4 regions of the Streptomyces sp. V2I9 genome follow, and region 2 is predicted to be linked to each of the others. Evidence: riboswitches for the same ligand, from Rfam matches in the RefSeq annotation. Region 2 holds a riboswitch; each other region holds the start of a gene.

Region 1 (6,921 bases), 3.9 Mb from region 2:
GCCGCGCCCCGAAGAGCGGATCCAGCAGCTCCAGTACCTCGGGCGACATCCCGGCCCCGGAGGCGTCGGAGCGTTTCACGGCGTAGCGGCGGTGGAGGTCGTCGGACTTGAGGTAGTCCTCCTCGATCGCCTCCCTCTCGACGTCGACGGCCAGCAGGGCGACCGCGATCGAGAGGCCGGCCCGGTCCTTGCCCGCCGCACAGTGCATCAGCGCCGGCACGCTGTCCTCCGCCAGGGCGTGCAGGACCCGGCTGTGCTCGGCGGTGCGTTCCTCGATCGTCGCGCGGTACATCCGGATCATGCGGTCCACACCCTTGCCGCCCGCGAGGACCGAGCGCAGCTGCTCGATGTTCCCATCGCCCACCAGCCGCCAGAACTCCGCGCCGTCGGCCGGGTCCGAGAGCGGAATGCTGATGTTGCGGACACCGGCCAGATCGATGTCGTACCCGTCGAGCCGGTGGTCGGCGGAGTGGCGGAAGTCGAAGATCGTGTGCAGTCCCAGCCCGCCGAGGAAGGCCGCGTCCTCGGCCGTGGCGTGCGCCAGGTGGCCACTGCGGTAGAGGCGCCCGAAGGCGGTGCGCCGACCGTCCGTGGTGGGGAGCCCGCCCACGTCGCGGAAATTGCGGACTCCGGTCAGCACGGTCTCTGTCGGCGGGACCTGCGGCACCTGTTGCGTCACGGGGGCTCCTGGGGTCTCTGACGCCGGCGCGGCTCGCCGGCGAGGGCGCTCCCGTGACGATACGACATCGATTCAGCGGGAAATCATCACGGTTCGCCTGTCCGGACGGGGTCCGGAGAGGGCTGTGGCTGACCCGGCGTCAGGGGTGCCGCCCGCCCTGTGTCCGTATTGGTGCATTTCGCAGAACATGCCCCGCTAATGGGGGAGATGGGAATAGGGAGGTGAGCGGGATCATATCCGTGACGGTCCGTGGTGAACGCGCCCCAAGGTATTCCCAGGATGCGCGCGGAAATCCAAGATCCGTAATCCACGGAGTGTGACCGGAAATTCCGGACGCTGTCGAATCGATGAATACGGCGGCCAACCGTTGGCTTGTTCCGCTCGTCCCGGCCGGTTTACGGTCACCGTCAATCCGGACGGACCGCCTAATCCTGCCGCCGCCCGGAATTCGCACCCACCCACACAGACGTGGCAGGAGCGGGGGAACCAGGTAAGCCGCCGGCCCGGAGTGATCCGGGCCGGCTCGGGGTGAAGTCGCCGCAACGCGACCGGGCATCTCCAGCCCGAACCCGACAGCTCACCTCGCAGGCGCCGGAGAGGAAGATCCCCATGCCCGCAAAGGGTAAGCACCGTCGTCCGAAGTCCGGCCCGATCTCCCGCGGCGTCCTCGCCGCCGGGACCGGCGGAGCCGCACTCGCGCTCCCGCTCATCGGTGCCACCACCGCCGGCGCGGCCGACCAGGCCGCCCCGGCCGCGAAGCCCGCCGCCGCGTCGGTCGCCGCCGCGCACGGCGCCACGGCCGCCGCCCCCGCCAAGGCCGCCCCGAAGACGTACTCCGTCGTCTCCGGCGACTACCTGTCGAAGATCGCCGCCGAGCACAAGATCAAGGGCGGTTGGGAGAAGCTCTACCAGGACAACCGCTCCACCGTCGGCGGCAACCCCAGCCTGATCCACCCGGGCATGAAGCTGACCCTCGGCGCCAAGGGCTCCGCCCCGGCCGCGAAGTCCGCCACCCCCGAGGCCGCGCCGAAGAAGGCCGCACCCGCCCCGAAGGCCGAGACCCGGCAGGCCCCGAAGGCCGACACGGTCTCCGCCGACGACTCCGAGGGCTCCGGCGACCCGGCGCGGACCGGTTCCTCCGAGGCCGCCGGCTCCGGCTGGTCCGCCCCGCTCGCCAGCCCCAACGTCACCACCCAGTACCGCGCTTCGGGCGCCAGCTGGTCCAGCGGCTACCACACCGGCTCGGACTTCCAGGCCGCCTCCGGCACCCCCGTCCTGGCCATCGGACCGGGCACCGTGGTCTCGGCCGGCAACAGCGGTTCGTACGGCAACGAGGTCGTCATCAAGCACGAGGACGGCATGTACTCCCAGTACGCCCACCAGTCCGCCCTCAACGTCTCCGTCGGCCAGACCGTCACCGGCGGCCAGCAGATCGGCCTCTCCGGCTCCACCGGCAACTCCACCGGACCGCACCTGCACTTCGAGGTCCGCACCGGCCCGAGCTACGGCTCGGACGTCGACCCGATCGCGTACCTGCGTCAGCACGGCGTCTCCGTCTGATCCGGCACCACGAGAAGTGCCCGAGGGGCGATGTGCTGTCAGCACATCGCCCCTCGCTTATTCCGCCTTTACCAAAAACTGACCGGGTGGTCTATCTCACCACCCGTCAATCCCATATTACGGTCGCGTAGGTCACATCGAACGGTGCAGGATACGTGGTTGTGGCAGACGATTCGAGAAACAACCAGCAGCACATCATCGGGTCGTACGCGGCGATAGGCGACAGTTTCACCGAGGGCGTCGGCGATCCCGGCCCGGACGGGGCCTTCGTCGGCTGGGCGGACCGCTTCGCGGTGCTCCTCGCGGACCGGCTCCCCGCCCCCGACGTGGCGGCCGGCCCCGACGACTCCCCGCACGGCAACTTCCGCTACGCCAATCTCGCCGTACGCGGACGCCTCCTCGACCAGATCGTGGCGGAGCAGGTCCCCCGTGCCAAGCAACTGGCCCCCGACCTGGTCAGCTTCTGCGCGGGCGGTAACGACATCATCCGGCCCGGAACCGACCCCGACGACCTCGCCGAGCGCTACGAGCGGGCGGTCGCCGACCTGAGCAACGCCGTCGGGACGGTCATGGTGACCACCGGCTTCGACACCCGCGGCGTTCCGGTCCTGCGCCACATGCGTGGCAAGATCGCCACGTACAACGTCCATCTGCGGGCCATCGCCGACCGCTACCGGTGCCCCGTCCTGGACCTGTGGTCGCTGCGCTCCGTCCAGGACCGGCGGGCGTGGGACGCCGACCGGCTGCACCTCTCACCCGAGGGCCACACCCGCGTCGCCCTGCGCGCCGCCCAGGTCCTCGGCCACGACGTGCCCGCCGACCCCGACCAGCCCTGGCCGCCGCAGGCCCAGCGCAGCCCCTTCGACGCGCGGCGCGACAACGTCCAGTGGGCCCGCGAGTACCTGGTCCCCTGGATCGGCCGACGGCTGCGCGGCGAGTCCTCCGGCGACCACGTCGAGGCGAAGCGCCCGGACCTGCTGCCGCTCTGAGGGGGTGTCCGGCGGATCAGGGCCGGACACCCCCCCCGGCGGGCCCCTCAGGGCTCCAGCAGGGGAAGCGCACGGGACGGGTTCGGCACGACCAGCCCGTCCCGCGGCGTGCCCGCGCCGAACCCGGCCGGTATCCGCTCCAGGACGCCGCCGGCGAACACGTCGTACAGCGGCAGCGACTCCAGATGCACATAGCCGATGTGGCAGTCGCACACGGCGAGCGGACAGGCTCGCGGGCCGAGCGCCCGGCGGTAGCTCCCGTCGTAGAGATTGCCCAGCTCCGCCTTGACGAAATGGCACCGCCGCACCGTGCCGTCGCCGTCCACCGAGATCACCGACTCGCCCGTCCGGCAGGGCAGCCCCGCCGAACGGTGCGGATCGCGGCTGTAGGGGAACAGCGGATCCAGCTCCGTCCACCGTGCCGCCTCCTCGTCGGAGTACGTGTGCCCCTCCGCGGCGTTCACCCACAGGTAGACCTCCTCGGGAAGCGCCGCCCGCAGCCGCCGCGCCTCCTCCCGATGGGCCTCGAACCCCACCACCCCCACGCTGTAGCGGATGCCCAGCGCGGACAGCTCACGGCACTTGCCCAGGAACCGCTCGTACGGCGTCTGCCCCGGATGGTACGTGCACCAGAGCGCGACCCGCTCCGGATCGGCCTCGGCCAGCCACGCGGTACGGCCGCTCAGATTCGTCTGGATCGCCACCCGACCGATGTGCGGCAGCCGCGACAGCTCGGTCAGCGCCCGCCGGTACCAGGAGCGCACCAGCCCCTCGCCCCACGGGGTGAACAGCACGGACAGCCGGTCGTCGGTCCGCTCCGCCGCCCAGCCGGTGAACCGCTCCAGGGCCGCCCGGTCCGACGTCAGCTCCGCACGGCTGTCCCGCCGCTTGGCGAAGGGGCAGTACGGACAGTCGTAGTCGCACGACGCCAGTGGGCCCCGGTAGAGGATCGTCAGGTCCACAGCCCGGTCACTTCCGCTCGTACGCGGCCATCGCGGCCCGCACACCGGGGGAGAACAGCGCGGGGCCCAGCGCATCGGAATGGGCGAGACCGGACGGGGACAGCCGCAGCAGCCCGTCCGGCGCCGAGGCGTCCAGCCAGCCCCGCGCCGCGAAACCCGCCAGCTCGGCCCGGAAGTCCGCGTCCGGCTCCGTACCGAACCGGGCCCGGTACTCCGCCACCGGCAGCCCCGACGCCTGGAGCAGGGACTGCAGCAGATGCCGCCGCCGCGCCTCGTCCGCGTCGACGTACCGGCCGACCTCGGCCCGCGAGAAGTCCTCGGTGGCGGTGAACCGGTCGATGATCGACCGGATCTCCCGCATGTCCACCGCGTAGTCGAAGGAGTAGTGCAGGGCCGACGTGTACGACCGGGCCCCGCAGCCGAGGCCGATCATGCCGTCGGTCTGGCAGGCGTAGTCCTCCGGCCCCTCCTGCTCGCGGGGGGCGTCGGCGCGCCGGAACATCCGCATCGACACCTGCTCGTAGCCGTGCGCCAGCAGATGGTCGCGGCCCACGGCGTACAACCGCAGCCGCTGCGCGTCCCAGGCGGCGTCCTCCCGCGCCCGGGCGCCGGCCACCGGGCCCAGGCGGTGCAGGCTCGTGAGCGGGCGCACGTAGAGCGGATACAGATACAGCTCCTCCGGCCGCCAGGCCAGCGCCGCGTCCAGCGAGGCGATCCAGGTGCGCTCGGTCTGCCCGTCGATGCCGTAGATCAGATCGATGTTCAGCACCGGTATCCGCGCTTCGCGGATCCGGCCGAGCGCCGCCTCCACCTCGGCACGGCGCTGCGGGCGGACGGCCGCCCGCGCCTCCTCGTCCACGAAGCTCTGCACGCCGATGCTGATCCTCGTCGCGCCCCGGTCGGCGAGGACCGCGAGCCGGTCCGCCGTCGCCGTGGACGGCGAGGTCTCCACCGACAGCGGCACCGAGCGCAGGTCGGCGCCCATCCGCTTCTCGGCCAGGTCGCAGAGCCGCTCCAGCTCGGCCGCGGTGAGGAACGTCGGGGTGCCGCCGCCGAACGCCGCCGCCGCGAACCGCACCGGCTCCTCGTCCCCCAGCGCCTCCCGCACGGCCAGGGCCTGACGGTCCAGCGCGTCCAGATAACGCGTGGTCAGCTCCTCCGGCGCGCCGATCCGGGTGAAGAGATTGCAGAAGCCGCAGCGGACCTCGCAGAACGGTATGTGGAGATAGAGGGAGAGCACGTCCTTCGGTTCCGCCGCCCACAGCGACCGCAGCTCCGGGCGGTCCTCCAGCGGGCGGTAGGCCGTCTTGTGCGGATAGGCGTAGACGTAGCTCTCGTACGGCCGGACGGCGGGGAGCGGGGACGTGGTCGCGGCGGTGGCAGGGGTGGTGGTCATCGGGCGGCCCCCGGTCCGTGTGATGCGGGTGGTCCGGTCTCACCGGCCTGTCCGGTCGGTTCGAGGAAGAAGTGGGCGTACGGAACGGTCCAGACGGCCGGGTGGCCGAGCCGGTGACCGGTGTAGCCGTCGTCGCCGTAGGCGGTGCCGTGGTCGGAGCAGACGACCGCGAAGCACCGGCGGCGGCTGCTCGCCGCGGCGAAGAGGCGGCCGATGTGCCGGTCCACGTACTCCAGAGCCGCCGCGTGCGTGGCACGGGAGTCGCCCGCCTCGCGGGTCGCGCCGGGCAGATGGAACCAGTTCGGCTGGTGCAGGGCGGAGACGTTGACGAAGAGGAACAGCCGCTGCTCGTGGGGGAGCGCCGCGACGACCTCCTCCGCCCTGGCCACCTGTTCCTCGAACGAGGTGGGGGAGGCGACACCGAAGCCGGGCTCCCAGTGGCTCTCCTGGAACATGCCGGGCAGCACGGAACCGAGCGGCCCCTGACGGTTGAAGAAGCCGACACCGCCGACGCACACCGTGCGGTACCCCTCGGCGGCCAGCCCCGACACCAGATCCGGTGTGTCGAACACGAACGTGCCGTCCGCCGTCGTCTCACTGCCCGCGAACCGCGCCGCGAACAGCCGGGGATGCGGCCCCGGATGGGCGGGCGTCGGCAGGAACCCGGCGAACATCGCCTGGTGCGAGGCGTAGGTGAAGCTGCCCGGAGCGTGCCGCTCCTCCCAGACGCCGCCGGGCAGGTGCCGGGCGAGGTTGGGGATCCGGCCGGCGGCCGCCAGTTCGACGGCGACGTCGTGGCGCAGCGTGTCGAGGGTGACCAGCAGCAGATCGTGGCTGCCCACGACCTCGCCCATGTCGGGCCGTGCGGAGCCCTCGGACGGGCGGGGCGGGTCGGGGTCAGGAAGCGGTGACTGCACGGTGGTTCCTTGCTCGGTCCAGTACGGCGGCGACCTGCGCCGCATAGGTGTTCAGGCCCTCGGCACCGCTGCCCGGCAGACCGGTCAGTCCGGGCAGCAGATCGCCGAAGGCGTTGACCTCGCCGACGGCGAAGCGCCGCCAGCCGGCCGTGGGCAGCAGATCGACGCCCACGCAGGGTGTTCCGGGGAAGCAGGCCGCCGCCCGCTCGCACATCGTCAGCGCCTCGCGCCAGCAGCCGCCCGCCGCCGCGACGGCGGTCCGGACCTCGTCGAGGTCGCCGCGCGCGCCGCCGAGATGCAGATTGGTCATGGGGCTCGTGCTGGTGCGCACCACGGCGTGGGTCGCCCGGCCGCCGATCACCACGATCCGCAGGTCCGCGGCCCGCCCGCGCTGGGACGCCTTCGGCAGCCAGCGCTC
Region 2 (6,921 bases):
GGAGACGAGCTCCTCGTAGTACTCGGTCATCTCGGCGGCCGAGCGGGACTTGCCCTCGAACTCGTAGACGCCGTCCTTGTAGAACTCGGACGCGGCGACGTCGAGCGCGAGCGCGATGTCGCGGCCCGGAACGTACCCGGCCTCCTTGATGGCCTCGACGATGAGGTCCAGGGCGGCGCGGTTGGACTCCAGGTTCGGGGCGAAGCCGCCCTCGTCGCCGAGTCCGGTGGACAGGCCCTTGGTCTTGAGGACCTTCTTCAGCGTGTGGTAGATCTCCGCGCCCCAGCGCAGGGCCTCGGAGAAGGACTCGGCGCCGATCGGCGCGATCATGAACTCCTGGATGTCCACGTTGGAGTCGGCGTGCGAGCCGCCGTTCAGGATGTTCATCATCGGAACGGGCAGCAGGTGCGCGTTCGGGCCGCCGAGGTAGCGGAAGAGCGGCAGGTCGGACGCCTCGGAGGCGGCGTGCGCGACGGCCAGCGAGACGCCGAGGATGGCGTTGGCGCCGAGCGACGCCTTGTTCTCGGTGGCGTCCAGGTCGAACATCGCCTGGTCGATGAGGCGCTGCTCGGTGGCGTCGTACCCGACGAGCTCCGGGCCGATCTGCTCGATGACGGCGAGGACGGCCTTCTCGACGCCCTTGCCCTGGTAGCGGTTGGGGTCACCGTCACGAAGCTCGATGGCCTCGAACGCACCGGTGGAGGCACCGGACGGAACGGCAGCACGGCCCGTGCTGCCGTCGTCGAGGCCGACCTCGACCTCGACCGTGGGGTTGCCGCGGGAGTCGAGGATTTCCCTGGCTACGACGACGTCGATGGACGGCACGAGGCATCTCCTTCTGGGATCTGACACTGGTTGTGCAGGGTCACTGTGGCCTTGCGACCCGAGCCTATCCGGCCCGGCCGCGTTGACCGGCCGACCGCCCGACTCCTGGGACGAAAAAGGACCCGAGGGTGCGCGTATCGGGGCGAAACTCTAGAAATCTACCGAGCGGTAACCACAAGAGGTGAACGCGGCCGCGCTCATCCGCTCTCCCGCTCCCACGAAGAACCCGGCCCGGCGCGCTGGGGGGACGAGCGCGCCGGGCCGGGAAGCCGTGCGAGGGAGGGAGCCGCCGGACGCCCTCCCTCCGGGGAGGAGAGACGGCGGTTACTTCAGGTGGAGCTGCTGACCGGGGAAGATCAGGTTCGCGTCCTTGACGATGTCGTCGTTGAGCTCGAAGAGCTTGCTCCAGCCGCCCTTGACGCCTTCCTTCTGAGCGATCTTGCTCAGGGTGTCGCCGGTCTTGACCTTGTACTCGCCGTCGCCCTTCTGGACCTTCTCGCCGGTCGGGGTCGTGACGGTCTTCTTGCTCTCGGCCTTCTTCTCGGCCTGCGGCGCGGAGCGCTGCTCGGAGCGCGTGGCGGGCTGCTCGGCCTCGCGCTCGGGCTGCGCCTGCTGGGACCGGCCGGAGCCGGTGTTGACGCCCGGGTCCACGCCGTCGTCGGTCAGACCGCCCGCGCCGGCACAGGCCCAGGCGCCCGGACCCTGCATGTCGAGGAGCTTCTCGGCGGTGGCGATCTGCTGGTCCTTGGAGGCCAGGTCGGCGCGCGCGGCGTACTGCGTACCGCCGGCGGCGGCCCAGCTGGACTGGGAGAACTGAAGGCCGCCGTAGTAGCCGTTGCCGGTGTTGATGGACCAGTTGCCGCCGGACTCGCACTGGGCGACGGCGTCCCAGGTCTCGACGGAGGCGGCGGAAGCGGTGGTCGCGCCCATCAGCGGGACGGCGACGGCCGCGCCGGTGACACCCGCGAGGGTGGCGATACGGACGGCCTTGGACGGGCGGCGGTGCTTGCCCTTGCTGTTCAGCAGCATGGAACGAATCTCCTCACCGACGCCTACGAGGTGAGCTGTCGGGTTCGGGCTGATGAGTTGCCCGGCCGTGCGTCCTTGCGCACGTCTTCACCCCTAGCCGGTTCCGTACGCCCCCGTCTTCTCGACGAGGCGTCCGGACCCGGCGGCTTACCTGGGTCCCCCGCTCCTGCCTACGGCGCTTGCGCGTCTGTTCCCTCCGGCCGCCGGCAGGATTCGGCGTGACGGTCGTCGGGGCCCGCGGTGCGAGCGGCTTAGACCGTAAACACAGCCAACCCCGACATTCAAGGACGGACATAGAGGACAATCGGCCCGAACTCGCCACCGAGACCCATCCGTTTCCGCAGGTCGGGGGCGATGCGCCCGGATCGGCCGGGCGAAATGCGTGAGTTGAAGCAAAGAGACCCATGTCTCACTTACACAAAAGTGGACATAGGTCTCTGAACTGCCCGCGCTTTCGGGGCATTTTCCCGCCGGGATCAGTGGCCGACGGGCTCTTCGGCACGCTCCGGGGCGGTCGGGTCGGCGTCCTGGTCGCCACCCTTGCCCGCGTCCCGGCCCAGACCCAGGTCCAGGTTCTGGCCGGGCAGGATCAGGTCCGGGTCGGAGCCCAGGACGTCCTTGTTGGCCTCGTACAGCCCGGTCCAGCCGCCGGGCAGCTCCTGCACGTCGGCGATGACCCAGAGGTTGTCACCGGCCCGCACCGTGTACGTGCCCGTCGCGCCGCCGTCCCGTGCGTCGCCCTCGCCACGCGAAGCGTGCCGGCCGGAACCGCGCGGGCCGTCCTCCTGGCCGGCCTCCTCGGGCGCGGGGGCGCCGCGGTGCTTGCCGCCCTCGCCCGCCGGGGCGTCGGGGGCGGTCGACGGGTCCGCGCCGGGGGCCGGCGGGACGGTGGGCGTCACCGGGGAGTCGGGGGCCTCGGCCCCCTTCTCCGCACCCCCCTTGCCCGCCTTGTCACCTTCCTCCCCCTTCGTTCCGGACCCGTCGGCTTCACCGGACGTGCCGGATTCATCCGCCGTGTCGCCGGCGCCCGCCTCATCGGCCGGATCGGTCGTGGGGTCGGCCGTCGGGTCGGGGGAAGGCGCGGTGCCGGGGTCGACGCCGGGCAGAACGCCGTCCGTGGCGAGGCCGGAGATCACCGCGCAGCTCGGCCACGCCCGGGGACCCCGGTCGGCCAGGACCTTCTCGGCGATGGAGATCTGCTGCGACCGGCTGGCGAGATCGGCGCGGGGTGCGAACTCCGTGCCGCCGTACGCCGACCAGGTCTCCTGCGAGAACTGCAGCCCGCCGTAGTAGCCGTTGCCGAGGTCGGCGCTCCACATGCCGCCGCTCTCGCACTCCGCCACCCGGTCCCAGGTGGCCGAGTCGGCCGCGTGCGCGCCGCTCGCACCGAGCAGCGGGATGGCGATGGCCGACCCCGTCACCCCCGCGGCGACGATGAGGGCGGGTGCCTGGCGAGGTCGGCGGTGTCTGCCGTTCGCGGAGCCCATGGGTATGCCTTCCGTGCGACTGACAAGCTGGGTGCCCGGACGCCGCGCGGCGGGATCGCGCCCTCCGCGCCCGGTGTCCGAGTGACGCGTGCGCAACGTGCGACCCACGCGTCGAACCGTGAACCTAGCGGGACCCGAACGTATGTCACAAGTCGATGCAGCGCAGATCACGTGAAAGTCACAGAGTTGACAGCGAGTCACCTTTCGCGGTCGGCTCGCCCGGTTCGAACGCGACCGGAAGGGTGCGCAGCCCCCGCATGATGAGCCCGCCGCGCCAGCGCAGATCGGCGGGATCGGCGGCGAGTCGCAGGTCGGGGAGGCGTCTCAGCAGCGTGGCGAGCGCGGTCCGCCCCTCCAGCCGGGCCAGCGGTGCGCCCAGGCAGTAGTGGATGCCGTGCCCGTACCCGAGGTGCTGATTGTCACGCCGCGCGAGGTCCAGGGTGTCCGGATCGTCGAACCGCTCCGGGTCGCGGTCGGCCGCCGCGAGCACCACCAGGACGGGGTCCCCGGCGGCGATCTCCTCGCCGCCCAGGGTCAGCGGTTCGGTGGCGTACCGCCAGGTCGCCATCTCCACCGGCCCGTCGTACCGCAGCAGTTCCTCGATCCCGGTGTCCAGCAGCTCGCTCTCCCCCGGCACCGGGGACGCCTCCAGGGACGCCTGGAGCCGCGACCGCTGTCCGGGGTGGCGCAACAGCGCGTACATCCCGTTGCCGATCAGGTTGACCGTCGTCTCGAACCCGGCGAACAGCAGGATGAACGCCATCGCGGCGGCTTCGTTCTCCGTGAGGTGCTCGCCGTGGTCGCTGGCCCGGATGAGCCCGGAGATCAGGTCGTCGCCGGGGTTCTCCCTTTTACGGTGGATGAGTTCGGCGAGATATCCGCGCATCTTCTTCACCGACCGGGCGACCCCGCCGCGCGGTCCGCCGCCGTGCCGGATCATCATGCCCGCCCAGTCCCGGAAGTCGTCCTGGTCCTCCTCCGGGACGCCGAGCAGGTCGCAGATGGCGTAGATGGGGAGCGGGAAGGCGAGATCGTGGATGAGGTCGGCCTTCCCCTCCTCGACGAACGCGTCGATGAGCCGGTCGGTCAGCTCCTGCACGCGGGGCGCGAACTCCGCGACCCGGCGCGGGGTGAACGCCTTGGACACGAGCCGGCGCAGCCGGGTGTGGTCCGGAGGGTCGATGTTGAGCAGATGCGTCATCAGCTCCGCCTTGCGCTCCCCCGGAATGCCCGTCTTCCCCTTGGCGTGCGGCGACTCGGCGTGGTGGGCCGGGTTCTTGGAGAGCCGTGTGTCGGCGAGGGCCTGCTTGGCGTCCCCGTACCGGGTCACGAGCCATGCCTCGACCCCGCTGGGCAGCACCGTGCGGTGCACGGGGCGGTGCTCACGGAGCCAGGCGTAGGCGGGGTAGGGGTCGGTGGCGAACTCCCAGGTGAAGAGTTCGGGGGCGGGGGTCGCCGAGTCGGCCCCGTCCGGCGCGGCGGCGGCCTCCTCCTGCGGGGTGGCGTGCGGGCAGGCGGGCGGCTCGGGGGTGCTCGGTGCGGGGCTGTCGTTCACTCCTCGACGGTATCGGGCACGGCGTCGCGGGCTGTCCGCAGTCTCCCCGCGTAGTCCGCCGCCACCCGGCTCCCGCCCTCGGCACCGCGGTCCAGCCAGAACAGCGCCCGGCCCACGAGCACCGTCACCAGAAGGCCCTGTGCGTAGCGGTTCCCGGCCTCCGCCGCCCGCTCCAGGTACGGAACGGCCTCGACCACCTCACCCCGTTCCGCGAGAGCCTTGCCGACGATCCCCGCCGCCTCGACGCCGCCCGCGTCGGCGGAGTTCCGGTACCACTGCTCGGCGTACCGGACCTGCCCGGCCGCTTCGCAGAGGCGGCCGAGCACCAGCCCGACCTCGGGGCGCCCGTCCGCCTCACCCTCCAGCGCGCTCCGGGCGCTCTCCACCACCACCCCCTGGCGGTCCGGCTCGCCGCGTACGGCTTCCATGGCAGGGAGCCACAGGCCGAGCGGCACGGGCGGGGCGTCCGGGCGGGCCGCCGCCTCCCGGTGCAGGGAGGGGAAGGCCCTCCAGGTGTCGGGCTCCGCACCCCCGAGCAGCATTCCGGCGACGCCGTGGCGGACCTCGGACGCCCACGCGAGCGCGTCCTCGAACGACTCCCCGGCCGCCTGCGCGGCCTCCGGTCCGTACAGCGCGCCACGCCTCGCGCAGCACGTCCGACGGGACGGGGGTGTCGTCGGTGCCGCACCGGGCCAGGTCCATGGCGACGCGCACCAGCAGGTGTCCGTGCGGGTGGGCGTGGGGGCGGCGGGCGCGCCACCACTCGTCCCACAGCTCCGGGCCGACGGCGAGGAACGCGGCGATGTCCCCGTCCTCGCACCGGAGGGACGCGTCTCCCAGCCGGCGGTCCTCGCGCGCCCCGGCCAGCCGTTCCCGTTCGGACGCCGTCCATACGCGGGTCAGCTCCACCGGACCGACGCCGACCAGGACCCGCGCACGGGCCTGTCCGCCGAAGCGGTGGGTGTCGTACGCCTCGTCGCTCATCGTGGCGATCACCGGGACGCGCAGCCGGGCGAGGTCGGCGAGGAGCGCCGGGGTCAGGCCGTGTTCGCCGAGGTGGCCCTCCAGTTCGTCCAGCCAGACCGCACACCGCTCCTCGCCCCGTCCGCGCAGCACGGCGGGCAGGCCGCGCAGATCCGTGCCGGAGGCGGGGGCGAAGAGGCGTGTCGGGCCCGGCAGGTTGGCGAGCATCCCCACCCAGGCGGTCCGGCTCTTCCCGGACAGGGGCTCCCCGGTCACCAGCACCAGCCCGCCGGTACCGGCGGCCGCGCACATGCGCTTCTCCAGCAGGGCGTCGCCGTCGCGGGCGACGTAAGGGGGGAGTACCGGCTCGTCGCCCACCTGCCCGGCGCGCCGCACACCGAAGGCGGTCGGGTCCGCCGTGTCGAGGCGGGGCCAGTCGGTGACCGGGGGCAGGCCGGTGTGCTGCGGCGCTCCGAAGTAGGTGTGCACGCCGCCGTTGAAGGTCCTGGCCTGGACCACCGGGCCCTCGAAGACGCCGCCCGAGACACCGTTGCGGTGGGCGGCGGCATCGGGCACGGGCGGACCCGTCCGAGGGCGGGAGACCGTACGTGCCGCCTCGTCGTCGCCGTAGGCGTCGGCGATCGCCTTCAACTCCTCGTAGGCGTGAGGAGACGTGCGCCGCGTCTCCCGCAGGAGCTCCAGGAGGACCGAGGCGCGCCGGCGCCTCTCCACGTCGGACGGATCTCTTCCGGGAGTGGTCTCCGCCAGTCCGTGCAAGCGCATCAGGAGAAAGCTGTTGGTCGTGCCCTCCAACGCTTCGACGGCCAGTTCGTACACGCTCGGATCACCATGGTCGATGCCCCGCAGCAAGGTACGGGCCAGCACCGTCAGTTCGTCGTCCACGCCCGTCCCCCACCCCTCATGACGCCCCTGCCGTCACCGTAGCCAACCCGCGTGCCCCTCCGCTGCCAGGATCGCGTCCCGGTAGGCGCGGGCGGCGGCGCGCAGGGCCGCCTCCGGGTCGGTTCCGGCGGCCTCGGCGCGTACGGCGAGGGCGAGGAG
Region 3 (6,921 bases), 3.0 Mb from region 2:
CGGGTCGTCCGCCACCTCCAGCGGCACGGACGCGATCTGCGAACCGGCCGACTCCAGCAGCACCGTGCGCCGGTCCGTGCCGAACTTCTTCGCCACGGCGGCCAGCTCGGTGGAGACCAGCTTGCGCAGCTCGGCGTCCGACTCCAGGATCGCGGTCAGCGCCTCGATCTCGGAGGTGAGCTTGTCCCGCTCGCCCTCCAGCTCGATCCGGTCGAACCGGGTGAGCCGGCGCAGCGGGGTGTCCAGGATGTACTGGGTCTGGATCTCGCTCAGCGAGAAGTGCGCCATCAGGCGCTCCTTCGCCTGCGCGGAGTTGTCGCTGTCCCGGATGATCCGGATGACCTCGTCGATGTCGAGGAGCGCGACGAGCAGGCCCTCGACCAGGTGCAGCCGGTCGCGCCGCTTGGTGCGGCGGAACTCGCTGCGCCGCCGTACGACCTCGAAGCGGTGGTCGAGGTAGACCTGCAGCAGCTCCTTGAGGCCCAGGGTGAGCGGCTGGCCGTCGACCAGCGCCACGTTGTTGATGCCGAAGGACTCCTCCATCGGCGTCAGCTTGTAGAGCTGCTCCAGCACCGCTTCCGGCACGAAGCCGTTCTTCACCTCGATGACCAGGCGCAGGCCGTGCGCCCGGTCGGTGAGGTCCTTGACGTCGGCGATGCCCTGGAGCTTCTTCGCCGAGACCAGGTCCTTGATCTTGGAGATCACCTTCTCCGGGCCGACGGCGAAGGGGAGTTCCGTGACGACGAGGCCCTTGCGGCGGGCCGTCACGTTCTCCACGGCGACGGTGGCGCGGATCTTGAAGGTGCCGCGGCCCGCCGTGTACGCGTCCTTGATGCCGGAGAGGCCGACGATGCGGCCGCCGGTGGGCAGGTCGGGGCCGGGGACGAAGCGCATCAGCGTCTCGACGTCGGCGCCCGGGTGCTTGATCAGGTGCCGGGCGGCGGCGATGACCTCGCCCAGATTGTGCGGCGGCATGTTGGTGGCCATGCCCACCGCGATCCCGGACACCCCGTTGACCAGGAGGTTGGGGTAGGCGGCCGGGAGGACGACCGGCTCGCGCTCCTGGCCGTCGTAGTTCGACTGGAAGTCGACGGTGTCCTCGTCGATCGCCTCGGTCATCAGCGAGGTGGCGTCGGCCATCCGGCACTCGGTGTACCGCATGGCGGCCGGGGGGTCGTCGTTGCCGAGCGAGCCGAAGTTGCCGTGGCCGTCGACCAGGGGCAGCCGCATCGAGAAGGGCTGGGCCATCCGCACGAGCGCGTCGTAGATCGAGGCGTCGCCGTGCGGGTGCAGCTTGCCCATCACCTCGCCGACGACGCGTGCGCACTTCACGTAGCCGCGGTCCGGCCGCAGTCCCATCTCGTTCATCTGGGACACGATGCGGCGGTGCACCGGCTTCATGCCGTCGCGGGCGTCGGGCAGGGCCCTGGAGTAGATCACCGAGTACGCGTACTCGAGGAAGGAGCCCTGCATTTCGTCGACGACGTCGATGTCGAGGATCTTCTCCTCGAAGTCGTCCGGCGGCGGGGTCTTCGTGCTACGGCGGGCCATCGCGGCTGCGACTCCTTCACGGATTCTGTTCGGGCGACCTGAGCTTGTTCGGTTCAACACGAGCTGCTGACGCGGTCCATTGTGGACCTCCGGACTGACAACGCCGACCTCGACCCGTCCGAAGCGGTGGAGGCGGCCCGCCCGCGGGGGCGTCCGCGACACCATCGACGGAAACATCCGGGGAACGGGAACTTCGCCAGGTGCCGGTGCGCTTGCTTAGAGTGGCAGGTCTGGCAGGAAGTCCAGTATCGCGATCGAAGGGACGTACATGCCCATGGGTCACACGGCCACCGCACAGGCCGGCTCCGGCGGCTTGACAGCGACCGAGCACCGCCTGGCCAACGGCCTGCGTGTGGTGCTCTCCGAGGACCATCTGACCCCGGTCGCCGCGGTCTGCCTCTGGTACGACGTCGGCTCGCGCCACGAGGTCGAGGGGCGCACCGGTCTGGCGCACCTCTTCGAGCACCTGATGTTCCAGGGCTCGGGGCAGGTCAAGGGGAACGGCCACTTCGAGCTCGTCCAGGGGGCCGGCGGCTCGCTCAACGGGACCACCAGCTTCGAGCGGACCAATTATTTCGAGACCATGCCCACCCACCAGCTGGAGCTGGCGCTCTGGCTGGAGGCCGACCGCATGGGCTCCCTCCTCGACGCCCTCGACGAGGAGTCCATGGAGAACCAGCGCGACGTCGTCAAGAACGAACGGCGCCAGCGCTACGACAACGTGCCCTACGGCACCGCGTTCGAGCGGCTGACCGCCCTCTCCTACCCCGAGGGCCACCCCTACCACCACACCCCGATCGGCTCCATGGCGGACCTGGACGCGGCCACGCTGGAGGACGCCCGCGCGTTCTTCCGTACGTACTACGCGCCCAACAACGCGGTGCTCTCGGTGGTCGGAGACATCGACCCCGAGCAGACGCTCGCCTGGATCGAGAAGTACTTCGGCTCCATCCCCTCCCACGACGGCAAGCAGCCGCCGCGCGACGGGACGCTGCCCGAGACCATCGGCGAGGAGCGGCGCGAGGTGGTCACCGCCGAGGTTCCGGCGCGCGCCCTGATGGCCGCCTACCGCCTGCCCCACGACGGCACCCGCGCCTGCGACGCCGCCGATCTGGCACTCACGGTGCTGGGCAGCGGCGAGTCCTCCCGGCTGCACAACCGCCTGGTCCGCCGTGACCGTACGGCGGTGGCGGCGGGCTTCGGACTGCTGCGGCTCGCCGGCGCCCCCTCGCTCGGCTGGCTGGACGTGAAGACGTCCGGCGGCGCGGAGGTGGCGCAGATCGAGGCCGCGGTCGACGAGGAGCTGGCCCGGTTCGCCGCCGAGGGGCCCACCCCCGAGGAAATGGAGCGGGCACAGGCGCAGTTGGAGCGCGAGTGGCTGGACCGGCTCGGCACCGTCGCCGGACGCGCCGACGAACTGTGCCGTTACGCCGTCCTGTTCGGCGACCCGCAGCTCGCCCTGACCGCGGTCGGGCGGGTCCTGGACGTCACCGCGGAGGAGGTGCGCGCGGCGGCCGAGGCGTCCCTGCGCCCCGACAACCGGGCGGTGCTGGTCTACGAGCCCATCGAGCCGGCCGGGGACGCCGACGGCGAGCAGGCCGACGAGGGCACCGAGGACGCGCACGAGGGGGCGGCCAAGTGAGCGACGCCGCCGTGACTGGAGTAGCCATGGAGTTCCACCCGCAGCCCACGCCCGGCACGGCCCGCCCCTGGGCCTTCCCGGAGCCCGAGCGCGGCGCGCTGCCCAACGGGCTGACCGTGCTGCGCTGCCACCGCCCCGGCCAGCAGGTCGTCGCGGTGGAGATCTTCCTGGACGCGCCCCTGGAGGCCGAGCCCGAGGGCCTGGACGGGGTGGCCACGATCATGTCGCGGGCGCTCTCCGAGGGCACCGACAAGCACAGCGCCGAGGAGTTCGCCGCCGAGCTGGAGCGCTGCGGCGCCACGCTCGACGCGCACGCGGACCACCCCGGTGTCCGGGTCTCCCTTGAGGTCCCGGCCTCCCGGCTGGCGAAGGCCCTCGGCCTGGTCGCCGAGGCGCTGCGGGCCCCGGCCTTCGCCGAGAGCGAGATCGAGCGCCTCGTCGGCAACCGGCTCGACGAGATCCCGCACGAGCGGGCCAACCCGTCCCGGCGCGCCGCCAAGCAGCTCTCCAAGGAGCTGTTCCCGGCCACGTCCCGGATGTCGCGGCCGCGGCTGGGCACCGAGGAGACGGTCCGGCGGATCGACGCGGCCGCCGTGCGCGCCTTCTTCGACGCGCACGTCCGCCCGTCCACCGCGACGGCCGTCATCGTCGGCGACCTCACCGGCATCGACCTGGACGCGCTGCTCGCGGACACCCTCGGAGACTGGTCGGGCAACGCCGGGCAGACCCGTCCGGTACCGCCGATCACCGCGGACGACACCGCCCGCGTGGTCATCGTGGACCGCCCCGGCGCGGTCCAGACCCAGTTGCTGATCGGCCGGATCGGCGCCGACCGGCACGAGCGCGTCTGGCCCGCCCAGGTGCTCGGCACCTACTGCCTGGGCGGCACCCTCACCTCCCGGCTGGACCGGGTGCTGCGCGAGGAGAAGGGCTACACCTACGGGGTGCGCGCCTTCGCCCAGGTGCTGCGCTCCTCCGGCCCCGACTCGGGTGGCGCCGCCATGCTCGCGATCAGCGGCTCGGTGGACACGGAGTCCACCGGACCGGCTCTGGACGACCTCTGGAAGGTCCTGCGGACCCTGGCCGCCGAGGGGCTGACCGACGCCGAGCGCGAGACGGCCGTGCAGAACCTGGTGGGCGTCGCCCCGCTGAAGTTCGAGACCGCCGCCTCCGTCGCGAGCACGCTGGCCGACCAGGTCGAGCAGCACCTCCCCGACGACTACCAGGCCCACCTCTACGCCCGGCTCGCCGAGACCGGCACCGTGGAGGCGACCGCCGCCGTGGTCAACGCGTTCCCGGTCGACCGCCTCGTCACCGTCCTCGTGGGGGACGCCGCGCAGATCGAGGAGCCCGTGAAGGCGCTCGGCATCGGTGAGGTGTCGGTCGTCTCCGGCTGACGCCTTCCTGCGGCGCACCGCTGCGCACAGGACCCCGACGGGAAACACTTCGTCGGGGTCCTGCTCTTTTGACCGTTTACGTAACTTCATCACCTTCCAGATAATGAGTGCCGGTATGTCCTGTGGGATGTGCGACAGAACCCCTCGTCCGTTTGGCGATGGGAAGTCGCGCCGCCTAGCGTCGGCTCGGCTGTCCGCCACCTTGTGCCGCGTCCGTGGCGCCGGGCAGTCATCGCCGAGTCCCCGTCAGGCGCGAGCCCGGGGAGCCGGGGACCCATCGCAGTCCCTGGGGTGAATCGGAGGTCCGTGCCGTGAACCGGCGCGGGAATCCGTAGGAGACCTTCCTGCTCCGAACCCGTCAGCTAACCCGGTAGGCGAGAAGGAAGGAAAGGATCAGCCTCTCCATGGCGTTCACCCGTGCCACCGGGAAGCACCGTGCCCCGAGCCGCCTCACGCGCCGGAGCGCCCAGGTCGCCGGCATCGCGGCCCTGGCCACCACCGGAGTCATCGGCTCGCTGTCCTCCCCGGCGCTCGCCGCGGACTCCGAGGCCGCCAAGTCCACCGGGGCCGGCCTCTCCCAGGCCCTCGACCTCGACGCCACACTCGCCGACCGGATCGACGCGCAGGCCGACGCCCAGAAGCGGCAGGCCGACGAGATCGCCCGCAAGAAGGCCGAGGCCGCCGCCAAGGCCAAGGCGAAGGCGGAGGCCGCACGCAAGGCCGAGGCCCGCGCCGAGGAGGTGCGCGAGGAGAAGGCCCGCGCCGCCCGCGCCGCCGAGCGTGCCCGGCTGAACGCCTTCCACCTCCCGGTCGCCGGCTCCCACGTCACCACCGGCTACAAGAGCGGCGGTTCGCTCTGGTCCTCCGGCAGCCACTCCGGCGTGGACTTCATGGCCGCCTCCGGCAGCTCGGTCGTCGCGGTCGGAGCCGGTACGGTCGTCGAGGCCGGCTGGGGCGGCGCGTACGGCAACAACATCGTGCTCCGGATGGCGGACGGCACGTACACCCAGTACGGCCACCTCTCCTCGATCGGCGTCTCCGTCGGCCAGAGCGTCTCCTCCGGCCAGCAGATCGGCCTCTCCGGTTCCACCGGCAACTCCACCGGCCCGCACCTGCACTTCGAGGCCCGCACCACACCCGACTACGGCTCCGACATGGACCCCGTCGGCTACCTGCGCTCCCACGGTCTGAACGTCTGACACACCTCCGCGCGATCCATCCGCGCGGCCCCGCCCGTAGGCCCCGGCGTCCGCCGGGGCCTACGGCAATTCCGGCCCGGGGGTATCCCCGAATTCCGGCCTGCCATCGGAAATTCCGGCGGATTGTCATAGAGTCGCGGAACAGACGTCGGGCGGCCGCGTTTCGCGGGGATCGAGGCGGAGGTTCGGATATGCGCATTCCCGCGCAGGCGGTATGCAGGGCCATGCGTGACGACATCGTCTCCGGAGTCCACGGGCCCGGCAGCCGCCTCACGGAGGAGCTGTTGGCCCGCCGCTACGGAGTCTCCCGCGTCCCGGTCCGCGAGGCTCTGCGCACGCTGGAGTCCGAGGGCTTCGTGGTCACCCGGCGGCACGCCGGCGCCTGTGTCGCCGAACCCACCGTCCAGGAGGCGGCCGACCTCCTGGAGATGCGCACGCTCCTGGAGCCGCTGAGCGCGGCCCGCGCCGCCCGGCGCCGTACCCAGGCCCACCTCAAGGTGTTGCGGGGCCTGGTCAGGCTGGGGCAGGAGCGCGCCCGCCGTGGTGAGGGGGAGGACCTGCGCGCCCTGGGCGGCTGGTTCCACGAGACTCTCGCCCAGGCGTCCGGCAGCCCCGGCCTCATCGCGCTGCTCACCCAGCTCCGGCACAAGATCGACTGGATGTACACGGTCGAGCAGCCCGCCCGCCCCGTCGAATCCTGGGCCGAGCGCGGGGCGATCGTCGACGCCGTGGCGCGCGGTGACGCGGAGCGGGCGAGGGCGCTCAGCGCCCAGCACGCCGAACGCGCCGCCGGGGCCCACCGGCTGCGCCGCCCGGATCTCCCGAGGCACCGCACACCGCCCGCCGCCCGTGTGAGCACGCCGCAACATGGCGTAAACACCGCAGGCGTCCGCCATTAACAGAGAAGTCGTATACAGGGAGAGGCGAAAAGCCGGAATGCGTTCCGCGCTGCCCGCACCCCCGAAATTCGCGGGGCGTCCCCCCTTTTTTCTGAATGCGAAAGAGCCGTGACCCCCGGGGGGATCACGGCTCTCGCACACCCGCTTCCGGCCGAGAAGCGCCGCCGGAAAGGGAAGGGCACGGTCAGACGGTCTCGGGAAGCTCTTCCAGACCCTCGGCGACCAGCTTCGCC
Region 4 (6,921 bases), 1.7 Mb from region 2:
ACCGGCGCTCCGGGGCGCGGGGCGTGGATCATCTGGCCGCCGCCGATGTAGAGGCCGACATGGCTGATCCCGGAGTAGAAGAAGACCAGGTCGCCGGGGGCCAGTTGGGAGCGCGGGACGCGCTGCCCGGCGTTGATCTGGGTGTAGGTGGTGCGCGGCAGGCTGACGCCGGCCGCCTTCCATGCCGCCTGGGTCAGGCCGGAGCAGTCGAAGGCGTTCGGGCCGGTCGCGCCCCAGACGTACGGTTTGCCGATCGCGCCGTGTGCGAAGGCGATGGCCTGCCCCGCACGGGAGTTCGGGGCGGCGACCGGGCCGCCGCGGTCGGCGGAACGGTCGGCGTGGGCGGGGCCGCCGCCGTGCCGGGCGTCGGCGGAGCGTTCGTAGGCGGCGCGCTGCTCGGCGGTCAGGGTGTCCAGCAGCTTCCGGGCGTCGGCCAGTTTGGTGCGGATCGCGGTGCGGTGCTCACGCAGTTCGGCACGGCGGGCGGCCAGGCGCTCGCTCTCCCGGTCGGCGCGGGCCTTGACCCGGGTGATCTGGGAGACCTGCCGCTTGATGCTCCGCAGCAGCCCGTTCTGCCGGACGCCCGCCCGGTCGAGGGAGGAGGCGCGTTCCAGGTAGGCGTCGGGGTCGGAGGAGAGCGCCAGTTGCAGGGCCGGGGCGAGGGTGCCGGAGCGGTACTGCGCGGTGGCCAGCGATCCCAGGGCGTGCCGGGCGGTGTTGAGGCGGCCGGTGCGGCGGGCCGCCTCGTCGGCCAGGGCGTCCACGGCGCGGGTGGCGGCGTCCGCCTTCTCCTTCGCCCCGTTGTACCGCTCCGTGGCGACCTCGGCGTCGTGGTACAGCCGGTCCACCTTCGCCCGGACCTGGGAGGCGGTGGGGGCCGGTTCGGCGGGGGCCGCGCCCGCAGGCGTGACCGAGCCGGCGGTGGCGGCCCCGGCGAGCGCCAGGGTGGCGGCGGTGCGGGCAGCAGAGCCGGTGAGGGGGCGCTGCTTGGGTTTTCGATGGGCTGACCTGCGGTGCGCTGCCACGGGGGCGGCATCCTTCCTCTCGGCTGCCCGCCGGGGAGCGGCGGGTCCGGGAAGGACGCTAATCCCGGCGCAGGGAAAAGAGGTGCCATGACAGCTATTGCCCTGAAGTGACGTTTCGCCGCTCGCCGATGATCGCCGATGTGACCCCGTACCGGGTCAAGCCGGTCGATAGCGGAGGAAGTGCGCAAGGAAGGCTTGCCCCACTGCAAGGTAAAACTTTGGCCATGGCTAGGCTCCGGAGCCATGGACGTACTCATCAACGTTGTCGTCGCCCTCCACATCATCGGCATCGCCTCCCTGCTGGGCGGCTTCCTGACCCAGATGAAGGCCGTGGGCGCCGGGACCGCCCGGTTCACCCCCGCGATGCTCCACGGTGCGCTGACCATGCTGATCACCGGCATCGCCCTGGTCGGCCTCAACCAGGCCGACGACCAGGCCGTCAACAACGTCAAGATCGGCATCAAGCTGGCACTGCTGGTCGTGATCCTCGCCCTGGTCTACGTCAAGCGCGACGAGGAGAAGGTGGACAAGGGCGCGTTCATGGCGGTCGGCGGGCTGACCGTGGTCAACATCTTCCTCGCCACGGTCTGGACCTGAGACTCGCCACGGTCCGGACCTGAGACCGGACGCGGTCCGGACCTGAGACCGGACGCGACACGCCGGGGGCGGCCGGTCACGGACCGCCCCCGCCCCGGTGTCACGCGGGCCGCACGCTCCCGTAGATCGGCATGGAGTAGATCGACTCCTCGCGCACGTTCGCACCCGGCTTCGGAGCGTGGATCATCATCCCCTCGCCCTTGTAGATCCCGACGTGGCTGATGTCGTCGTAGAAGAAGACCAGGTCACCCGGTTGCAGATCGGCCGTGGCCACGCGGGTGCCGAACTCGACCTGGTCCCAGGTGGTCCGGGGCAGCGTCACCCCCGCCTCCCGCCAGGCCGCCTGCGTCAGCCCCGAGCAGTCGTACGACGACGGGCCGGTCGCCCCCCATACGTACGGCTTCCCGATCTGGGCGCGGGCGAAGGCCAGCACCTTCTCCGCCTTGGCGGCGTAGCCGCTGCCCGTGCCGGAACCGGAGCCGGTCCCCGTACCCGTGCCGCCGCCCGAGGTGCCGCCGGACTCCTCCGCGGCCTCCTCGCGGGCCTTCTCCTCGGCCGCGGCCCGCTCCTTCGCCTCGGCGGCCTGCCGGGCGGCCAGCCGCGCCGCCTTCTCCCTGGCCTCGGCCTCCTTCTTGCGCTCCAGCTCCGCCAGCCGCGCCTTCTCCTCGGCCGTCAGCCGGGACAGCAGGCCGCGCGCCTCAGTGAGCTTGCTCTGCACGGCCTTCTTGCTGGAGGCGAGCGTGGCCTGCGTCTCGGTGAGGGTCTCCAGGCTCTTCACCGCCTCCGCGCGCTTCTTCGCCGCCGACGCCTGCTGCGTACGGAACTCGCTCACGGCCTTCTGCTGCCGCTCCGTCGCCCGGTCCATCAGCCGGCTCTGGTCGAAGTACCCCTGCGGGTCGTCCGCCAGGAAGAACGTCGCCGTGGGCGCGATGCCGCCGCTGCGGTACTGGGCCGCCGCGTAGGACCCCAGCGCCCGGCGGGCCTCGTTGATCTTCTCGGTCCGCTTCGCCACGTCGGAGAGCAGCGCGTCGACCTTCTTCTGCTGCGTCCCGGAGGCGGCCTTGGCCCGGTTGTACTCCTGGGTCGCGGCACCCGCCTGCCGGTACAGGGCGTCGACCTTCTTCCGGACCTCCTCGATCGCGGGCTTCGGCTCGGCGGGGGCGGCCGTGGCGCTCTGCGTGGAGAGCAGCGTCACGGAGGCCAGCGCGGCCGTCGTCAGCCCGACGGCGGGGGTGGTGCGCACCTTCGTACGCGGCTTGCGATGCGATGCCAAGACCGGCATCTCCTTCCGTGGACCGCCTACCGGGTTAGCTGTCGGGTTCGGACGGAACGGAAGGCTGTCCTACGGTCCGCATGCGAGGGCACGGACCGATTCACCCCGGTTCTGCGTGTGGGTCCCCGGTTCCGGACGGCCGGGTCGGCAGAACGGATTCGGCAGAGGTGGCCGTCGGGCGCGGTTCGCCCCAGGGAGGTACGGATCACCTGAGCGAGCACGCTAGCCAAAGCGCCCCGCCGCTGGGAAGGACGATGAGCGATATGCCCGATACATTTTCGTGACCTGCCCGGAACGGAGGTCCCGCACCCCCTCCCACCGGGCACTCCCTCACGGAACGTGCGCGTCCGCTCTCCGTGCGTCCGGTCCCGGACGTCCGCTCGGCGGCTTCGGCGGAAGGTTGTCGGTGCGTCCGCCTAGACTCGGATGGCGATGAGCAGCCTCTTTGACGACAGTTTCCTGACCGGCCTCCAGCCCGCGGAGGACGGCCCCCCGCCGCCCCCCGAGGACCACGCGCCCGAAGCGGTGCCGGAGGGACTCTTCGAGGGCGTCCACGACGCGCCCCCGCCGCCGCGGGACGGCTATTACCGGGACGGCCACCCGCGCCCGGCGATCGACTCCGCCGCGCTGCTCGACGGGCTGAACACCGAGCAGCGCGCCGCCGTCGTGCACGCCGGGTCCCCGCTGCTCATCGTCGCCGGGGCCGGCTCCGGCAAGACCCGGGTGCTCACCCACCGCATCGCCCACCTGCTGGCCGAGCGCGGCACCCACCCCGGTCAGATCCTCGCCATCACCTTCACCAACAAGGCCGCCGGCGAGATGAAGGAGCGCGTCGAGCAGCTCGTCGGCCCGCGCGCCAACGCGATGTGGGTCATGACCTTCCACAGCGCGTGCGTCCGCATCCTGCGCCGCGAGTCGAAGAAGCTCGGCTTCACCTCATCGTTCTCGATCTACGACGCCGCCGACTCCAAGCGCCTGATGGCCCTGGTCTGCCGCGATCTGGACCTGGACCCCAAGCGCTACCCGCCGAAGTCCTTCACCGCCAAGGTCTCCAACCTCAAGAACGAGCTCATCGACGAGGAGACCTTCGCCGGGCAGGCGGCGGACGGTTTCGAGAAGACCCTCGCCCAGGCGTACGCGCTCTACCAGGCCCGCCTGCGCGAGGCGAACGCCCTGGACTTCGACGACATCATCATGACGACGGTCCACCTCCTCCAGGCGTTCCCGGACGTCGCGGAGCACTACCGCCGCCGCTTCCGCCACGTTCTCGTCGACGAGTACCAGGACACGAACCACGCCCAGTACACGCTGGTACGGGAGCTGGTCGGCCCGGCCGGGGAGCACGACGCCCCCGCCGAGCTGTGCGTGGTCGGTGACGCGGACCAGTCGATCTACGCCTTCCGGGGCGCGACCATCCGCAACATCCTCCAGTTCGAGGAGGACTACCCGAGCGCCACGACGATCCTGCTGGAGCAGAACTACCGCTCCACGCAGACGATCCTCTCCGCCGCCAACGCCGTCATCGAGCGCAACGAGAGCCGCCGCCCCAAGAACCTCTGGACCAACGCCGGCTCCGGCGCCCGCATCACCGGGTACGTCGCGGACACCGAGCACGACGAGGCCCAGTTCGTCGCGGACGAGATCGACCGGCTCACCGACGCGGGCGACGCCAAGGCGGGCGACGTCGCGGTCTTCTACCGCACCAACGCCCAGTCGCGTGTCTTCGAGGAGATCCTCATCCGTGTCGGCCTGCCCTACAAGGTCGTCGGCGGCGTGCGCTTCTACGAGCGCAAGGAGGTCCGGGACGTCCTGGCCTACCTGCGCGTCCTCGCCAACCCGGAGGACACCGTCCCGCTCCGCCGCATCCTCAACGTCCCCAAGCGCGGCATCGGGGACCGCGCGGAGGCCATGATCGACGCCCTGTCGATGCGCGAGAAGATCTCCTTCCCGCAGGCCCTGCGCCGGGTGGACGAGGCGTACGGCATGGCCGCCCGCTCGTCCAACGCCGTCAAGCGCTTCAACACGCTGATGGAGGAGCTGCGCACGATCGTCGAGTCCGGCGCCGGGCCCGCCGTCGTGCTGGAAGCCGTCCTGGAGCGCACGGGCTATCTGGCGGAGCTCCAGTCCTCCACCGACCCCCAGGACGAGACGCGCATCGAGAACCTCCAGGAACTCGCCGCCGTCGCCCTGGAGTTCGAGCAGGAGCGCGGCGACGAGGAAGGCGCGGGCACCCTCGCGGAGTTCCTGGAGAAGGTCGCCCTCGTCGCGGACTCCGACCAGATCCCCGACGAGGACGAGGACGGCTCCGGCGTCATCACGCTGATGACGCTGCACACCGCGAAGGGCCTGGAGTTCCCGGTCGTCTTCCTCACCGGTCTGGAGGACGGCGTCTTCCCGCACATGCGGGCCCTCGGCCAGACCAAGGAGCTGGAGGAGGAGCGCCGCCTCGCCTACGTCGGCATCACCCGCGCCCGCGAACGGCTCTACCTGACCCGCGCCGCCATGCGCAGCGCCTGGGGCCAGCCCTCGTACAACCCGCCCTCGCGGTTCCTGGAGGAGATCCCGGAACAGCACCTGGACTGGCGGCGCAAGGGGCCGATGGCGGCCCCCGCCGGACCCACCTCCGGCATCACGTCCTCGCTCTCCTCCTCGCGCTCCCGCTCCGGCCCCTCGGGCTTCGCCACCCGGCGCGGGGCGGAGAAGCCCACGGTCGCCCTGGCGGTCGGGGACCGGGTCACGCACGACCAGTTCGGCCTGGGCACGGTGACGGCCGTCGAGGGCCACGGCGACCAGGCCAAGGCGACGGTCGACTTCGGCGACGAGCGCCCGAAGAAGCTGCTCCTGCGGTACGCGCCGGTCGAGAAGCTGTAGGCCGGGAACGGACGGAGGGGGAGGGCCTCGGCCCTCCCCCTCCGTCCACGTACTGTTCCGGCCGCGCCCGTCAGGTCGGGTTGAGGCCCTTGCCGCGCAGCCACACCAGCGGGTCGATCGACGCGCCGCCGCCGGGCCGGACCTCGAAGTGCAGATGCGCGCCGGTGGAGTTGCCCGAGTCGCCCGCGTATCCGATGACGTCACCGGCCTTCACCGGGCCCGAACGGATCCGGGTGCTGCTGAGGTGGCAGTACCAGGTCTCCGTGCCGTCGGCCGCGGTCACGATCGCCATGTTCCCGTACGCGCTGTTCCACCGGGTCTGCACGGTGCCGTCGGTGGCGGCCATGACCGGAGTGCCGTACGAGACGGGGAAGTCGATGCCCGTGTGCGCGGACATCCAGTTGATGCCCGCCTGGCCGTAGTAGGCGCTCAGCCCGTGCTGCTTGACCGGGAGGACGAACTTGGGGCGCAGCGCCTCGCGGCGGGCCGCCTCCTCCTCGCGCTTCTTCTTCTCCGCCGCCTGCCGCTCGCGCAGGTCGATGCGCTCCTGGGTGCGGCTCGCGCGCTCGCGGAAGTCGTCGCTGCCCTCGGAGAGCTGCTCCAGCTGGCTGTCCAGGCGGCTGTTCGCGGCGACCACCTCGGCCGAGGTGGGGTCCGCGATCGCCATCGACGCGGTCTTCTCCTCCGGCTTGTCGTCGCCGGGCAGCCCGCCGACCGAGGCGGCCGCGATGCCGGCGACGCTCATCACGCAGGCGGAGGGCACCGCGACGGTCAGCAGCGCGGAACGCTTGGCGGGGCTGCGGCGGCGAGCGCGGCTGCGCGGGGCGGGGGTGCGCACGCCGGTGCGGTTCGGGGAGTGCGGGGCGGGGAGGCCGTCCCCGGCGTCCGGCTCCGGCGCGGCGTCCGGCGTGAACGCGTGCTCGGCGTCCGGTGCGTCCTCCTCCGCGAGGACGGCGAACCCGGCGGTGGAGGACAGGTCGGTCCCGGAGTCGTCGGTCGTACGATCCGGCTCGGCCGGGCCCTCGGGCGTCGTCCCGTCGGCCGACCGCTGTTCGTACGCAGGGTCCGACGTCAGTTCGGGTTCGTACGCGGTGCTCTCGGGCGTGGCGCCGGAGTTCCAGGCGGTCGCGTCGTAGGCGCCGGTGTCGTACGCGG

Evidence for each region. A riboswitch is a leader RNA that binds a small molecule or an ion and turns the genes downstream of it on or off. The one in region 2 is predicted to bind cyclic di-AMP.
Region 1: linked by a shared signal. The riboswitch ahead of QFZ71_RS27835 (LysM peptidoglycan-binding domain-containing M23 family metallopeptidase) and the one ahead of QFZ71_RS11065 (transglycosylase family protein) in region 2 are both predicted to bind cyclic di-AMP.
Region 3: linked by a shared signal. The riboswitch ahead of QFZ71_RS24225 (M23 family metallopeptidase) and the one ahead of QFZ71_RS11065 (transglycosylase family protein) in region 2 are both predicted to bind cyclic di-AMP.
Region 4: linked by a shared signal. The riboswitch ahead of QFZ71_RS18875 (C40 family peptidase) and the one ahead of QFZ71_RS11065 (transglycosylase family protein) in region 2 are both predicted to bind cyclic di-AMP.

What each region holds. Positions count from the first base shown of each region.
Region 1 covers NZ_JAUSZJ010000002.1:6,415,603-6,422,523, forward strand. Annotated here, with positions in the region: gene QFZ71_RS27830 (tyrosine-protein phosphatase) at 1-679, opposite strand, end outside; cyclic di-AMP (ydaO/yuaA leader) riboswitch at 1,125-1,285, shown strand; gene QFZ71_RS27835 (LysM peptidoglycan-binding domain-containing M23 family metallopeptidase) at 1,289-2,239, shown strand; gene QFZ71_RS27840 (SGNH/GDSL hydrolase family protein) at 2,401-3,228, shown strand; gene QFZ71_RS27845 (STM4011 family radical SAM protein) at 3,276-4,190, opposite strand; gene QFZ71_RS27850 (STM4012 family radical SAM protein) at 4,198-5,586, opposite strand; gene QFZ71_RS27855 (STM4013/SEN3800 family hydrolase) at 5,583-6,440, opposite strand; gene QFZ71_RS27860 (STM4014 family protein) at 6,484-6,921, opposite strand, start outside.
Region 2 covers NZ_JAUSZJ010000002.1:2,540,975-2,547,895, forward strand. Annotated here, with positions in the region: gene eno (phosphopyruvate hydratase) at 1-825, opposite strand, end outside; gene QFZ71_RS11065 (transglycosylase family protein) at 1,150-1,854, opposite strand; cyclic di-AMP (ydaO/yuaA leader) riboswitch at 1,860-2,042, opposite strand; gene QFZ71_RS11070 (transglycosylase family protein) at 2,331-3,341, opposite strand; gene QFZ71_RS11075 (cytochrome P450) at 3,520-4,896, opposite strand; gene QFZ71_RS11080 (hypothetical protein) at 4,893-5,324, opposite strand; gene QFZ71_RS11085 (hypothetical protein) at 5,251-6,762, opposite strand; gene QFZ71_RS11090 (nucleoside triphosphate pyrophosphohydrolase) at 6,796-6,921, opposite strand, start outside.
Region 3 covers NZ_JAUSZJ010000002.1:5,519,284-5,526,204, forward strand. Annotated here, with positions in the region: gene QFZ71_RS24210 (DNA topoisomerase (ATP-hydrolyzing) subunit A) at 1-1,551, opposite strand, end outside; gene QFZ71_RS24215 (pitrilysin family protein) at 1,820-3,193, shown strand; gene QFZ71_RS24220 (pitrilysin family protein) at 3,220-4,590, shown strand; cyclic di-AMP (ydaO/yuaA leader) riboswitch at 4,814-4,981, shown strand; gene QFZ71_RS24225 (M23 family metallopeptidase) at 4,995-5,789, shown strand; gene QFZ71_RS24230 (GntR family transcriptional regulator) at 5,981-6,688, shown strand; gene QFZ71_RS24235 (HPr family phosphocarrier protein) at 6,873-6,921, opposite strand, start outside.
Region 4 covers NZ_JAUSZJ010000002.1:4,232,055-4,238,975, forward strand. Annotated here, with positions in the region: gene QFZ71_RS18865 (C40 family peptidase) at 1-1,025, opposite strand, end outside; gene QFZ71_RS18870 (hypothetical protein) at 1,269-1,622, shown strand; gene QFZ71_RS18875 (C40 family peptidase) at 1,723-2,904, opposite strand; cyclic di-AMP (ydaO/yuaA leader) riboswitch at 2,903-3,069, opposite strand; gene pcrA (DNA helicase PcrA) at 3,328-5,766, shown strand; gene QFZ71_RS18885 (peptidoglycan DD-metalloendopeptidase family protein) at 5,837-6,921, opposite strand, start outside.